DNA from 2 places in the Cytobacillus sp. QJM3NY_8 genome. Region 2 is predicted to be linked to the other one. Evidence: predicted binding sites of a transcription regulator. Region 2 holds the regulator's gene; the other holds the start of a gene.
What was found. The regulator CtsR, encoded in region 2, represses protease genes until heat stress. The targets are predictions, from matches to a motif close to ATGGTCAATAAAGGTCAAACA.
Positions count from the first base shown of each region.

Region 1: the regulator CtsR is predicted to act here: its motif matches at 3,059-3,079, upstream of clpB (ATP-dependent chaperone ClpB).

Region 1 covers NZ_CM149681.1:1,430,998-1,439,041, forward strand. Annotated here, with positions in the region: gene AC0VZ9_RS07545 (carbamoyl phosphate synthase large subunit) at 1-773, shown strand, start outside; gene argF (ornithine carbamoyltransferase) at 770-1,726, shown strand; gene AC0VZ9_RS07555 (undecaprenyl-diphosphate phosphatase) at 1,763-2,575, opposite strand; gene AC0VZ9_RS07560 (YjzC family protein) at 2,747-2,926, shown strand; gene clpB (ATP-dependent chaperone ClpB) at 3,092-5,689, shown strand; gene AC0VZ9_RS07570 (DUF2929 family protein) at 5,759-5,950, opposite strand; gene AC0VZ9_RS07575 (serine aminopeptidase domain-containing protein) at 6,165-6,902, shown strand; gene AC0VZ9_RS07580 (hypothetical protein) at 6,984-7,817, shown strand; gene AC0VZ9_RS07585 (BMP family ABC transporter substrate-binding protein) at 7,936-8,044, shown strand, end outside.
Region 2 covers NZ_CM149681.1:103,182-111,225, reverse strand. Annotated here, with positions in the region: gene clpC (ATP-dependent protease ATP-binding subunit ClpC) at 1-862, opposite strand, end outside; gene AC0VZ9_RS00565 (protein arginine kinase) at 867-1,946, opposite strand; gene AC0VZ9_RS00560 (UvrB/UvrC motif-containing protein) at 1,949-2,497, opposite strand; gene AC0VZ9_RS00555 (CtsR family transcriptional regulator) at 2,521-2,982, opposite strand; rRNA gene rrf (5S ribosomal RNA) at 3,492-3,608, opposite strand; rRNA gene AC0VZ9_RS00545 (23S ribosomal RNA) at 3,687-6,622, opposite strand; rRNA gene AC0VZ9_RS00540 (16S ribosomal RNA) at 6,829-8,044, opposite strand, start outside.

The DNA.
Region 1 (8,044 bases), 1.3 Mb from region 2:
CCGTTCTCCCGCCGCAAAATCTTTCAGAAAATGTCCAGAATAAAATGCTAGCCTATGCAAAAGCCATTGTGCAAAAGCTCCGGTATAAAGGACTCATGAATATTCAGTATATCGTTAACGGCGAAGAAGTATTTATTCTTGAAATAAACCCTCGTGCAAGCAGAACTGTACCAATTATCAGCAAGGTAACAGGCGTACAGCTAGTGGGGATTGCGACAAAAATATTGCTTGGGAAATATAGTTTGTCGAAAGATGAAATTCCGGATGCTGCAAAACTCCCATTTGTATGTGTGAAATTCCCGGTTTTCTCTAATTATGCTTTAAAGGGATTGGACAGCAAAGTAGGTCCTGAAATGAAATCAACAGGAGAGGCCATTTCACTCGCACCAAATTTTGAGGCGGCAATCAGAAAGTCTTTCCATGCTGGTTTAAATGATGCTAAAGGCAAATGTGTCGTAATTGCAAACTCTCCAGAAACAGAAGAACTAACTCATTATATTAATAAGGCTAAAGTAGTACCTGTTTTTCTGACTCAAGGCAATATGGATTGGAATGTCCAGGAAACCTTCGCCTTATATAATCCTGGCATAAGTGAAGAAGATAAGAGAATGAGAGAAATGGGAACCAAAAACAGAATTTTGACTTTCAGTGAAAAAGAAACGCTTATTGCATTATTAAAATCAATGTCTGCAGGCGATTGGGATGTTAAATCCATTGAAGATTGGCAGGGCATTAAAAATAATACTGGAGAAAAGGAAGTGGGCGTCTTATGATTTCAATTCAGGCTGCGGATAAGGGTATAAATATAAAAGGAAAAGATTTTCTAACACTTGCAGACTTTTCATCAGAGGAAATTAAGGGGCTGCTGGAAAAAGCAAAGCAATTAAAAGAAGCTCATCTGCAGGGTGCAGAAATTCCCATCCTAAAAGGCAAAATTCTTGGCATGATTTTTGAAAAGTCATCTACACGCACAAGAGTTTCCTTTGAAGCAGGTATGCTGCAGCTTGGGGGCCATGCCTTATATTTAAACAGCCAGGACCTGCAGCTTGGAAGAGGAGAAAGCATTGCGGATACAGCTAAAGTGCTTTCACAGTATGTTGATGCGATTATGATCCGCACATTCTCCCATGCAAAGATCCAGGAACTGGCTCATCATGCGGACATTCCGGTCATTAACGGCTTGACCGATCTTTATCATCCGTGCCAGGCTCTTGCCGATCTCCTTACAATTGAAGAGAAAAATGGGGAGTTAAAAGGCCAAAACCTGGTATATGTAGGCGATGGCAATAATGTGGCCCATTCTTTAATGATTGCTTCTGCCAAGATGGGGGTAAATATCACGATTGCCTGTCCTATAGGGTATGAGCCAGATAATTTTGTTCTCCAGCAATCACAAGAGTTTGCCGAACAAAGCGGTTCAAAGGTAAAGATAACATCTAACCCTGAAGAAGCGGTTGCTAATGCCGATGCCATCTATACAGATGTCTGGACGAGCATGGGACAGGAAGATGAGAATGAACAGAGGCTGAAAGACTTTGCTGATTATCAGGTTAATGAATATCTTGTCCAAAAAGCCAAAAAAGATTACGTCTTTTTGCATTGCCTGCCTGCCCATCGCGGTGAGGAGGTTACAGCGGAGGTCATTGATGGAAATAATTCCGCTGTCTTTCAGCAGGCTGGGAACAGGCTTCATGTTCAAAAAGCCATTCTTTCAGAGATATTATAATGAAAAAGCCTTCTCAGCACAGAGAAGGCTTTTTCATTAAGATAGGAAATAAACCAGCGGTCCAACAATAAAACAATAAATCGCAAAATACTTCAGGTTTCCTTTAGCCATAATATTCATAAACCATTTTAAAGAGAAGTAAGATGCAACTAGTGAAGCAACAAAGGCGATTGTATAGGGAATCGCATATTCAGATAAATTGGGATCCGTTAAAATGTCATTAAAACCAAGAATCATTCCGCCGGCGCTTACCGGGATATATAAAAGGAAAGAGAACCTTAGAGCTGTTTCCTGTTTCATCCCCAGCCCCATTGCCGCTACAATAGTGGCACCGGAACGGCTGATTCCCGGTATCAGGGCAACTGCCTGTGCAAGTCCTACAATAATTGCATCCTTATAAGATAATTCAGCATCATTTTTCCGTCCGCGTAAATTGCGGATCAGCCACAGTGCAAGTCCTGTCACGATAAGAGTAATCCCAACTGTTTTTATATTTGCAAGGTGCATATCGATAAAATCCTCGAGCAAAATGCCGATGACACCTGCAGGAATGGTTCCAATAATCAAGTAAATGATAAATCGAAAGTCTGATTCCGCCTGTTTATCTTTGGTTGTAATGTATGCAAGGCCGTTTCGGATGAGTCTCATAATATCTTCCCTGTATATAAGCAGCACAGCTAATAATGAGGCTGTATTTACAAGGAGGGCAAAGCTAAGGCCTTTGATGTCAAGCCCGAAAAAATGCTGGGCAATCTCCAGATGCCCGCTCGATGAAATGGGAATAGGCTCTGTAAATCCCTGAAATAATCCCAAAAACAAGTATTTAAGCAATGTTAGAAAATCAGTCACAAGTAAATCCTCCATAATCAAATCTCATACCACCCATTTAACTATAAAAAAGGCATCAGAGTAAAGTGATATCCTTTTCATTGCTTTTGTGCGATGCCAATAGTTTCCCTCATGAGAGATGCAAGAGTGGAAATAATAATAAGTGATTTACAATTAAAGGAGGTATTTAGCATGGGGCAAAACAGACAATTCAAGCCTGGCCAGAAAGCGCCTAATAATGGAATTTATATAGAAATTGGCGAAACGGGAAGTAACGTCAATAATCCTCAAATGCTTAAAATGAGAGCTGGGGATCAATTTCCGGAAACATCCAATCATAACCGGCTTTGGACGTATAAAAGAAAGCCTTGATTTTGATTAATGATAAAGAAGATGGGGAAATAGCATAAACAAAGTAGCCATCCCAATTGCGGATGGCTTTTTAGACTGAGAATAAACTGCTGGAAACTTTACATATGAAAAGATTGGATTATAATAAAATTAAAGGTCAAAAAAGGTCAAATAGGAGGTTGCACAGTGGATTTAAATCGGATGACAGAGCGGCTTCAGGAAGGGTTATTAAATGCACAGTCCATAGCAATACGCGAGCAGCATCAGGAAGTGGATGAAGCACATTTATTCCTGGCTTTAACGGGACAGGAAAACAGCCTGATATCATTATTACTGTCAAAAATGCAGATTCCGGCTAATTCTTTTAATAATAAAATGAAGGAAGCACTGAGGAAAAAACCGCAGGTGTCCGGTTCAGGAATGGATCAAGGAAAATTGTATATATCCGGTAAACTGCAGCGGCTGCTGGCGGAAGCAGAAAATTATATGAAGATCTATCAGGATGAATTCATGTCAGTTGAGCATGTTTTCATGGCTGCTGCAGCAGCGGAAACCGAAACGGCAGCAGTTTTAAAGGCTTACGGAATCAATAAAGAAAAAGTGGAGCAGGCGATTAAGGAGATTAGGGGGAATCAGAGGGTGACATCGCAAAATCCGGAATCAACATATGAGGCTTTAAAAAAATATGGAAGAGATCTTGTTGCAGAGGTGAAACAGGGGAAAGTTGATCCTGTAATTGGCCGGGATAGTGAAATCAGGCATGTCATTCGCATCCTTTCAAGGAAAACCAAAAATAATCCAGTTTTAATAGGCGAACCTGGGGTAGGAAAGACAGCTATTGTCGAAGGATTGGCACAAAGAATAGTACGTAAAGATGTGCCTGAGGGCCTTAAGGATAAAACCATTTTTGCCCTTGATATGAGCGCTTTAATTGCTGGAGCCAAATTCCGGGGGGAATTCGAGGAAAGACTGAAAGCTGTATTAAATGAGGTTAAGAAAAGCGAAGGCAGAATTCTTCTTTTTATTGATGAACTTCATACCATTGTTGGAGCGGGCAAGACAGAAGGAGCAATGGATGCAGGGAATATGCTGAAGCCTATGCTTGCAAGAGGTGAATTGCACTGTATAGGAGCTACCACTCTTGAGGAACACCGCAAATATATCGAAAAGGATCCAGCCCTGGAACGGCGTTTTCAGCAGGTATTAGTGCAGGAGCCGGATGTAGAGGATACAATCTCAATTCTCAGAGGGCTGAAGGAGCGCTTTGAAATCCACCATGGAGTCAATATCCACGATCGGGCTATAGTGGCTGCCGCAACCTTGTCAGACAGATATATTACTGACCGGTTCCTTCCTGATAAAGCGATTGACCTGGTTGACGAAGCTTGTGCCATGATCAGGACGGAAATCGATTCAATGCCATCGGAGTTGGATGAAGTTACAAGAAGAGTCATGCAGCTTGAGATAGAAGAAGCAGCTTTACGAAAAGAGAGTGATGAAGGAAGCAAGCAGAGGCTTGCAGACCTGCAAAAGGAACTGGCTGAATTAAAAGACCAGGCTAACAGCATGAAAGCAAAATGGCAGCTTGAAAAAGAAGGAATCCAGAAAGTTCAGGAAAAACGGGAGCAGCTTGAGAAAATACGCCGTGAACTGGAAGAAGCAGAAAATAATTATGACTTGAATAAAGCTGCAGAACTGCGCCATGGAAGAATCCCTTCTTTGGAAAGGGAGTTGAAAGATCTTGAAAGTGCTGTTAACGAGAATCAAGGGGAAAGGCTGCTGAGAGAGGAAGTAACAGAAGAAGAAATTGCCGGCATTGTGGCAAGGTGGACAGGTATTCCAGTAGTTAAACTTGTTGAAGGAGAACGCGAAAAGCTGCTTCGTCTTGAAAGCATTCTTCACGAAAGAGTGATTGGCCAGGATGAAGCTGTCCAGCTTGTGTCAGATGCTGTCCTTAGGGCAAGGGCAGGAATTAAAGATCCTAACCGCCCTATTGGCTCCTTCATCTTCCTGGGCCCTACTGGGGTAGGAAAAACAGAATTGGCAAAGGCACTTGCACAGTCACTATTCGATAGTGAAGAACAAATAATCCGAATTGATATGTCCGAATATATGGAAAAACATGCTGTATCAAGATTGATTGGTGCTCCTCCGGGGTATGTAGGATATGAGGAAGGCGGTCAGCTGACAGAAGCTGTCAGAAGGAAGCCATACTCAGTAATCCTGCTTGATGAAATTGAAAAGGCCCATCCTGAAGTATTCAATATCCTTCTGCAGATGCTTGATGATGGAAGAATCACTGACTCACAGGGCCGTACGGTTGATTTTAAAAATACGGTTATCATTATGACTTCCAATATCGGCTCCCATTTTCTTTTGGAACGTTCTTCTGGTGAAGAAGATATATCTGAAGAAACAAGAGAAACTGTCCTTGGACAGCTGCGGAGCCATTTCCGTCCAGAGTTTCTGAACAGAGTGGACGAAATTATTCTGTTTAAGCCTTTGGCTCTTAATGAAATAAAGAGTATCGTTTTAAAATTAATTACTCAGCTTCAAGCAAGATTATCCGATCAGCATATTAAGTTGAGTATAAATGATAATGCCAAAGAATATATTGCAGAAAACGGATTTGATCCCGTCTATGGAGCCAGGCCGCTCAAGCGCTTTATCCAAAGGAACGTTGAAACAGCACTCGCCCGCAAAATAATCGCAGGTGAAATTAAGGATTACAGTGAAGTTGTCATATCCGCAGATAACGGCAAAATGGAACTGCTGGTAAAATAGGGAACAAATGAAAAGAATCATCCTGAATCAATCAGGATGACTCTTTTCATTTCCTGCATAAGCAGCAGATTAATGAAGTCCTTCTTTCTCAACAGGACCTTCAGGAATGATGGAAGCGACAACAAAAATTAAAACACTTGTCCCAACCGCCAGAATGGAGCCGGTTACAAAATCGTATGGCGCTCCAAGCATTGAAGAAACTACGTACGTTAACATTTGAACAAGAAGGAAAGTCCAGAAGAATGTCCAAAAGAATCTCATCTATTTCACCTCTAACATAATTAATCCCTTTTCATATTAGCATAAGCTATTAAAGAAATAAATTTATTTTTACATCCTATACATGTACTTTTCAGCTCTCTGATTGGATACAGCCTGCTTCATAATGAACTTGTCTAAAACTAGGCAAATCCCCCATTCATTTTAATTTTACTCACATACATTATTATGAACAAACTTGCAAAGGAGTTTTACTATGGAAAGCCGGAACTTCCAGCTGGATACAGAATGGTGCATGATTCATTACCCAGATAAACCTAGTGGTTTCGGTATCCTGATTATTGGGGATGATCGGCACTTTGTTGACAGAAACTGCAGTTTTTGGACTCAAAATGAAGGGAAATATTCATTAATTAAGAAGCTCAGGGAAGATGGCTATACGATTTTTTATTCAAATCTTTACGGGAGGCACTGGGGGAACGACCAGGCTGTTGATAAGGCTAAATGCTTGTATGAACATATTCTGCGAACGGAAATTATTAACGAAAAGATCCATATTATTGCTGAGGGCATGGGAGCATTGGTAGCCCTTAGATTATTGCATGAAATGAGCGATTTAATCCGTTCAGCTGTATTAATCAATCCCATCCTTTCACTAAAGCATCATCTCGAGCAGGAAAAAGAGCATAAGTTTTTTTACAAGAAACTATTAAAAGAACTGGCAGTTTCATATGAAATAGAAACGGATAAAATAGCGGATCTGCTCAGCAGGCATGAAAAAAACCTTACAACGGGCCTTAAAGTGCCAGTCAGAATCATACAGGTACTGGCGGGCGGAAGAGCTTACAAGCAATCAGATTATTTAAAGAAACGATCAATACAATGGGAAAATGAAAATAGCCCTATCTCTGTGTTTTATATCCTTCCAGATAAAAAACAGCGAATGTCTTCTCAAATGACTAACTTCTTTAGAAAATATGAAAAAGTTCTATAAAAACAGCTGCCATTCCGCAAAGAAATAAAGACAATCCCTGAAGCATAGTATACATTAATATGCTTCTAAGGAGGACTGAAAATGGACAGGGCAGTAATAGTAGGGACGTTTGAATTTATAGGATTCAGTCTGTGCAAGCACCTGCTTGAACAGGGCTGTGAGATAGATGGAATTCATTATAATAAGGAAAAAGAAGATGCTTTAATCAACGAAAAACGCCTGGCAATCGGACGGAATGCCAACTTCTATGAAAAAAACTATTCATCATGGATTAATTCTAAAAGAGAAATAATAAAAAATGATGTAATTTTTATAGATATATACGATTTATATATAAAGAATGAGCTTGCCTCTTTAAGGGAGAAGGAGCTTATTGAGGAATTTCTTATAAAAAATTTGGATGAATTCAAGGACCTGCAAGTGAAAATTGCATTCCTTCTCCCTATTCAGTGGCTTAAAGACATCAGCAGAACACACAGCCGCTTGGAAGATGCTATTGACATCCTTAGAGAAAACAATATTTCAGTTTCATGCTTTTACCTGCCTGTTATATACGGTCCCTGGCAGCCAAAGGAATTTAGTTTTCACCAGGCTCTTGCTAATATAAAAAGAGTAAAGATAAATGAAAGGGAATGGATACATGACGCTATTTTCATTGAGGATCTTATCTGTTTCTTATCGAATTGTTCAGATAAGCTTTTAGGAGAATCCTGCCTTTTAATGAGCAGCGTCACTGGGCATTGGCAAAAATGTGCAGATTACCTTTCACTTGACTATAATAAAAATTGGGACAGTCCCGATCTGGCAAAAGGAAAAGTAATTGAAAAAGCGATTGTGTGTTCCGTGAAATACTCCGAAGGTCTTGAGAAGCAAAGAAGCCATATTCTTTCTATAGAGATCCCGGATGGTTTTTAAACTAGAAAAAAAACTTTTCAATTAACATACAGACAAGGTAGAATTGAATTAGTCTGGTAAAATAAACCGGTCATACCATTAGTATGAAGTGAAAGACAGAGAGGCGGAGAAAGAGGAGATGCATAAGACATTAGTGAAATTCGGGATCCTTCTTTTGTGCCTTCTTTTATTGGCCTCCTGCAGACAATCGATGTCTACAGGAAAACTTGAAAAAGCTGGATTATTAG
Region 2 (8,044 bases):
CTGCACCTATTAATGTATGAAGCTCGTCAATGAATAAAATAATGTTTCCGGCCTGCCTGATTTCATCCATTACCTTCTTCAGGCGGTCTTCAAATTCACCGCGATACTTCGTTCCAGCTACAACTGTACCCATATCAAGCGTCATAACCCTTTTATCACGAAGAGTCTCCGGCACTTCGTTATTAATGATCTGCTGTGCCAGGCCTTCTGCAATGGCTGTTTTACCTACACCAGGCTCACCGATCAAAACCGGGTTGTTTTTCGTCCTGCGGCTTAATACTTCGATTACGCGCTGAATTTCTTTGCTTCGCCCAATAACCGGATCCAGGCTTCCTTCTCTGGCAATAGCAGTCAAGTCACGTGCCAATCCATCCAGTGTCGGTGTGTTCGCATTGGCTGCGGACCCTCCCTGATGGCTGCCGGACTCATTGCTGCCTAATAGCTGAAGCACTTGCTGACGCGCTTTATTGAGGCTGACTCCTAGGTTATTCAACACTCTCGCTGCCACGCCTTCGCCCTCGCGGATCAGGCCAAGCAGGATATGCTCTGTTCCTACATAGGAATGGCCAAGCTTTCTTGCTTCGTCCATGGAAAGTTCAATAACTTTCTTGGCACGCGGTGTATAGTGAATGGTCTGGGAAGCATCCTGCCCCCTGCCGATTAAATTCTCAACCTCTTTTTGGATCTTATCAGAGCCGAGGCCTAAAGCATACAAAGCTTTTGCAGCAATGCCTTCACCTTCGCGTACAAGCCCCAGCAGAATATGCTCTGTTCCGATGTTGTTATGTCCTAAACGGATTGCTTCCTCCTGTGCTAAAGCCAATACTTTTTGAGCTCTTTCCGTAAATCGTCCGAACATCATATTTTCATCCTCCCAACTCTTGATCTTCCATTTTTAATCTTTCCCTGATTAATGAAGCCCTGCGGATATCGCGTTCATGCGGTCTCAGCGGCCCGCCTGCATATTGCTGCAGGAATCCGGGCTGTGTCAGGATCATCAGCTCATTCAATATATTTTTTGATATGTTTTTAATGTACTTCATATCAATCCCCAGGCGAACATCAGACAAGCATTGTGCTGCTTCCTTTGATTCAATGATCCGGCTATTTGATAAAATGCCATAAGAGCGGAAGACTCTGTCTTCTAATTGTATGTTAGAAGTCTTTGCTAATGCTTCCCTTGCCGATCTTTCCTGAGAAATCAGCTGGCTGACAACGCTTTTCAGATCCTCTGCGATATCCTCTTCTGATTTTCCGAGAGTGATCTGATTTGAAACTTGAAAGATGTTACCTAAAGCTTCGCTGCCCTCCCCGTAAATTCCTCTAACAACTAAACCAAGCTGGTTAATTGCCGGAATAATCCGGTTCATTTGCTGTGTGAGAACGAGGCCCGGCAAATGCATCATAACCGATGCCCTGAGCCCTGTACCTACATTTGTGGGACAGCTTGTTAAAAAGCCAATATTTTCATCAAATGCATAATCGGCTTCTTCCTCCAGCCAATCATCAATTTCATTCGCCATACTTAAGGCTTCAGAAAGCTGAAACCCCGGAAACAGGCATTGAATCCTTATATGGTCTTCTTCATTAATCATGATGCTGACTTCTTCATTTTCAGAAAGAAGGCAGGCACCATAAGTTGAATTCTCAGCAAGATGGGGACTGATCAGATGCTTTTCCATCAGCACTCTTTTTTGAAGAGGCTGAAGGCGATCCATTAATAAAAGCTCCATTTCCCCAAGTTTCGAAAAAGAAGAATGCTCCACCCTCGCCTTTATTTTTTCAATGACTGCTTCTGCTTCTTCATTTGAAAATAAAGTGGGGAATTTATATTGCTTTATATTGCGGGCAAGCCTGATTCGTGAACTTAATACAATATCGGAATCAGGACCTTCCGCACTCATCCAGGAGCTAATAGCTTGATTCATGAAACGTTCCAGCGACAAGCTTACTCCCCTCCCTTTTGATCGGCATTGAGCTGCTTTTCCAATTTCCTTATTTCGTCCCTCAATTCTGCCGCTCTTTCAAACTCTTCTTTGGCAATCATTTCTTTTAAATTGTTTTTTAAATCATCAATATTCCTTCGCAAGTGAATGGTTCCCCCGATTCGCGCAGGAATTTTTCCGCTGTGTGAGAAATTCCCGCTGTGTAGCCTTCTAAGAATAGGGTTCAATTGATCTTTAAAGGTCTCATAGCAGTTGGCGCATCCAAAGCGGCCTACTTTAATAAACTGCTGAAAGGTGAGGGAACATTGTTCACACTGCAGGACTTTCTCCTGCTGAAAAGCGTCCTGGCCCGATTCCTGAAAGGCAGGCTGAATATTCAGAAGACCAGCAAGCAAGTTATTTATTGAAAAACCAGACCCGCTGCCCAGCATAAACATTTCACCTTTTTCCTGTGCGCATTTCTCGCAAAGATGAAACTCTGCTTTCTCGCCATTTACAACCTTTGTAAAATGCAGCGTGGCCGGCCTTTGGTTACATTCCTGACAAATCATGACGTCACCTCTCCAGCTCACTACTATTTATATTTCAAAGTGGTTAACATTGCCTTAAGCATTCTTGCCCTCAGCTCATCCCTGAATGGAAGATCAATATACAGAACAGAGCGGTCTATAACACTAAGCATTATTTTAGCTTCCCTATGTGTTATAATCTCTTCTTCTACCAGACGGTAAATGACATTCTCTGCACTGCTCTGGGCAATCCTGCTTTGAACCAATGATATTAACTGGTCAATTAAATCAGCATGGTCATAGGACTGGACTTTCATAATCCGGATGAAGCCCCCGCCTCCCCGCTTACTTTCTACTGCATAGCCTTTCTCAATCGTGAAACGGGTGTTGATCACATAATTGATCTGAGAAGGAACACACTGGAACTTATCAGCAATTTCACTTCTTTTAATTTCCACGATTTCCCTTTCGCTCTTCTCTAAAACCTGTTTTAGATAATTTTCAATTATGTCGGATATATTCCTCACCAGGCCTCCCCCTATCTGACTTTGACTATATTTGACATTAATTATACATGATTTATGTAATTTCTTGCAATTGGCGGGTATTAATAATTTTCCCCCATTTTTTGACTTCCCAAACCTGAAAATGGAAGTTAATGTCGATAACAATATATTTTTGATTGGGCGGGTTTGTGCTTGGATGGGAGAAGTTTTTTTGGAGGCTGGGAAGTGTTTTGCGCTTGATTGCCAGATGGACAGATGATATGGTTAGCTGTCCTGGCTTGATGTTCGGTCGGAATAGAGAGATGGAATCCTGCAGAATGGCTGAATGAACCTGCTGAATGCCCTGATTCTGGATTCTATGAAGCTGCGATGCAGTTAGCGATACTTTTATCTAGCATGAATTGAGCTTTATGAAGTAAACTCACATTTAGCTCAATTTCCCACTAAAAAGCAGAGTCCAAATAAGAAATTTGTATTCAATAAATCTCCAGACATACAAAAAAGAGCACCCATCAGGTGCTCTTTCATATGCCCGGCAGCGTCCTACTCTCACAGGGGGACAGCCCCCAACTACCATCGGCGCTGAGAAGCTTAACTTCCGTGTTCGGTATGGGAACGGGTGTGACCTTCTCGCTATCGCCACCGGACTATGTAATTGAAGAAACTTCGTTCCCTCAAAACTAGATAATGCATGAAGAAGCATTTGCCGAGTATTCACCAATGACTTGGTTAAGTCCTCGATCGATTAGTATCAGTCAGCTCCACATGTCGCCACGCTTCCACCTCTGACCTATCAACCTGATCATCTTTCAGGGATCTTACTAGCTTGACGCTATGGGAAATCTCATCTCGAGGGGGGCTTCATGCTTAGATGCTTTCAGCACTTATCCCTTCCGCACATAGCTACCCAGCGATGCCTTTGGCAAGACAACTGGTACACCAGCGGTGCGTCCATCCCGGTCCTCTCGTACTAAGGACAGCTCCTCTCAAATTTCCTGCGCCCACGACGGATAGGGACCGAACTGTCTCACGACGTTCTGAACCCAGCTCGCGTACCGCTTTAATGGGCGAACAGCCCAACCCTTGGGACCGACTACAGCCCCAGGATGCGATGAGCCGACATCGAGGTGCCAAACCTCCCCGTCGATGTGGACTCTTGGGGGAGATAAGCCTGTTATCCCCGGGGTAGCTTTTATCCGTTGAGCGATGGCCCTTCCATGCGGAACCACCGGATCACTAAGCCCGACTTTCGTCCCTGCTCGACTTGTAGGTCTCGCAGTCAAGCTCCCTTGTGCCTTTACACTCTGCGAATGATTTCCAACCATTCTGAGGGAACCTTTGGGCGCCTCCGTTACTTTTTAGGAGGCGACCGCCCCAGTCAAACTGCCCACCTGACACTGTCTCCCGCCCCGATAAGGGGCGCGGGTTAGAATTTCAATACAGCCAGGGTAGTATCCCACCGACGCCTCCACCGAAGCTGGCGCTCCGGCTTCTCAGGCTCCTACCTATCCTGTACAAGCTGTACCAAAATTCAATATCAGGCTACAGTAAAGCTCCACGGGGTCTTTCCGTCCTGTCGCGGGTAACCTGCATCTTCACAGGTACTATAATTTCACCGAGTCTCTCGTTGAGACAGTGCCCAGATCGTTACGCCTTTCGTGCGGGTCGGAACTTACCCGACAAGGAATTTCGCTACCTTAGGACCGTTATAGTTACGGCCGCCGTTTACTGGGGCTTCGATTCAAAGCTTCGCTTGCGCTAACCTCTCCTCTTAACCTTCCAGCACCGGGCAGGCGTCAGCCCCTATACTTCGCCTTGCGGCTTCGCAGAGACCTGTGTTTTTGCTAAACAGTCGCCTGGGCCTATTCACTGCGGCTCATCAGGGCTATTCACCCTAATGAGCACCCCTTCTCCCGAAGTTACGGGGTCATTTTGCCGAGTTCCTTAACGAGAGTTCTCTCGCTCACCTTAGGATTCTCTCCTCGCCTACCTGTGTCGGTTTGCGGTACGGGCACCTTTTCCCTCGCTAGAGGCTTTTCTTGGCAGTGTGGAATCAGGAACTTCGGTACTAAATTTCCCTCGCCGTCACAGCTCAGCCTGTGTGGTAACGGGATTTGCCTCGTTACCGGCCTAACTGCTTGGACACGCTAATCCAGCAGCGTGCTTACCCTATCCTCCTGCGTCCCCCCATTGCTCAAACGGTAAAGAGGTGGTACAGGAATATCAACCTGTTGTCCATCGCCTACGCTTTTCAGCCTCGGCTTAGGTCCCGACTAACCCTGAGCGGACGAGCCTTCCTCAGGAAACCTTAGGCATTCGGTGGATGGGATTCTCACCCATCTTTCGCTACTCATACCGGCATTCTCACTTCTAAGCGCTCCACCAGTCCTTGCGGTCTGGCTTCAACGCCCTTAGAACGCTCTCCTACCACTGACATCGTAAGATGTCAATCCACAGCTTCGGTGATACGTTTAGCCCCGGTACATTTTCGGCGCGGAGTCACTCGACCAGTGAGCTATTACGCACTCTTTAAATGGTGGCTGCTTCTAAGCCAACATCCTGGTTGTCTAAGCAACTCCACATCCTTTTCCACTTAACGTATACTTTGGGACCTTAGCTGGTGGTCTGGGCTGTTTCCCTCTTGACTACGGATCTTATCACTCGCAGTCTGACTCCCATGGATAAGTCTTTGGCATTCGGAGTTTGTCTGAATTCGGTAACCCGATGGGGGCCCCTAGTCCAAACAGTGCTCTACCTCCAAGACTCTTACTACATGAGGCTAGCCCTAAAGCTATTTCGGAGAGAACCAGCTATCTCCAAGTTCGATTGGAATTTCTCCGCTACCCACACCTCATCCCCGCACTTTTCAACGTGCGTGGGTTCGGGCCTCCATCCAGTGTTACCTGGACTTCACCCTGGACATGGGTAGATCACCTGGTTTCGGGTCTACGACCACATACTCATTCGCCCTATTCAGACTCGCTTTCGCTGCGGCTCCGTCTCATCAACTTAACCTCGCATGTAATCGTAACTCGCCGGTTCATTCTACAAAAGGCACGCTATCACCCATTAACGGGCTCTAACTACTTGTAGGCACACGGTTTCAGGATCTCTTTCACTCCCCTTCCGGGGTGCTTTTCACCTTTCCCTCACGGTACTGGTTCACTATCGGTCACTAGGGAGTATTTAGCCTTGGGAGATGGTCCTCCCTGCTTCCGACGGGATTTCTCGTGTCCCGCCGTACTCAGGATCCACTCTGGAGGGAACGAAGTTTCAACTACAGGGCTTTTACCTTCTCTGGCCGGCCTTTCCAGACCTGTTCATTTACCTCGTTCCTTTGTAACTCCGTGTAGAGTGTCCTACAACCCCAAGAGGCAAGCCTCTTGGTTTGGGCTAATCCCGTTTCGCTCGCCGCTACTCAGGGAATCGCGTTTGCTTTCTCTTCCTCCGGGTACTTAGATGTTTCAGTTCCCCGGGTCTGCCTTCTATACCCTATGTATTCAGGTAAAGATCCTATCCCATTACGGATAGGGGGTTTCCCCATTCGGAAATCTCCGGATCAAAGCTTACTTACAGCTCCCCGAAGCATATCGGTGTTAGTACCGTCCTTCATCGGCTCCTAGTGCCAAGGCATTCACCGTGCGCCCTTTCTAACTTAACCGTATTTGACGGGTTCATCGAAGATGAACAGCATCAAAGGTTTTTAACTCTATTTAACATAGAGAGAATTTACTAAAATGGCGATTACTCGGTTATTGCTTCTTCATTAACATTATCTAGTTTTCAAAGAACGAATCTTTCATTGAGAGATTGAACTCTCAAAACTGAACGAACAAAACACGTCACGTTTCATGTAAATATCCTTAGAAAGGAGGTGATCCAGCCGCACCTTCCGATACGGCTACCTTGTTACGACTTCACCCCAATCATCTGTCCCACCTTAGGCGGCTGGCTCCAAAAGGTTACCCCACCGACTTCGGGTGTTACAAACTCTCGTGGTGTGACGGGCGGTGTGTACAAGGCCCGGGAACGTATTCACCGCGGCATGCTGATCCGCGATTACTAGCGATTCCGGCTTCATGCAGGCGAGTTGCAGCCTGCAATCCGAACTGAGAATGGTTTTATGGGATTCGCTTAACCTCGCGGTCTCGCAGCCCTTTGTACCATCCATTGTAGCACGTGTGTAGCCCAGGTCATAAGGGGCATGATGATTTGACGTCATCCCCACCTTCCTCCGGTTTGTCACCGGCAGTCACCTTAGAGTGCCCAACTGAATGCTGGCAACTAAGATCAAGGGTTGCGCTCGTTGCGGGACTTAACCCAACATCTCACGACACGAGCTGACGACAACCATGCACCACCTGTCATCCTGTCCCCCGAAGGGGAACGCCCTATCTCTAGGGTTGTCAGGAGATGTCAAGACCTGGTAAGGTTCTTCGCGTTGCTTCGAATTAAACCACATGCTCCACCGCTTGTGCGGGCCCCCGTCAATTCCTTTGAGTTTCAGCCTTGCGGCCGTACTCCCCAGGCGGAGTGCTTAATGCGTTTGCTGCAGCACTAAAGGGCGGAAACCCTCTAACACTTAGCACTCATCGTTTACGGCGTGGACTACCAGGGTATCTAATCCTGTTTGCTCCCCACGCTTTCGCGCCTCAGCGTCAGTTACAGACCAAAGAGTCGCCTTCGCCACTGGTGTTCCTCCACATCTCTACGCATTTCACCGCTACACGTGGAATTCCACTCTTCTCTTCTGCACTCAAGTTCCCCAGTTTCCAATGACCCTCCCCGGTTGAGCCGGGGGCTTTCACATCAGACTTAAGGAACCGCCTGCGCGCGCTTTACGCCCAATAATTCCGGACAACGCTTGCCACCTACGTATTACCGCGGCTGCTGGCACGTAGTTAGCCGTGGCTTTCTGGTTAGGTACCGTCAAGGTACCGGCAGTTACTCCGGTACTTGTTCTTCCCTAACAACAGAGTTTTACGATCCGAAAACCTTCATCACTCACGCGGCGTTGCTCCGTCAGACTTTCGTCCATTGCGGAAGATTCCCTACTGCTGCCTCCCGTAGGAGTCTGGGCCGT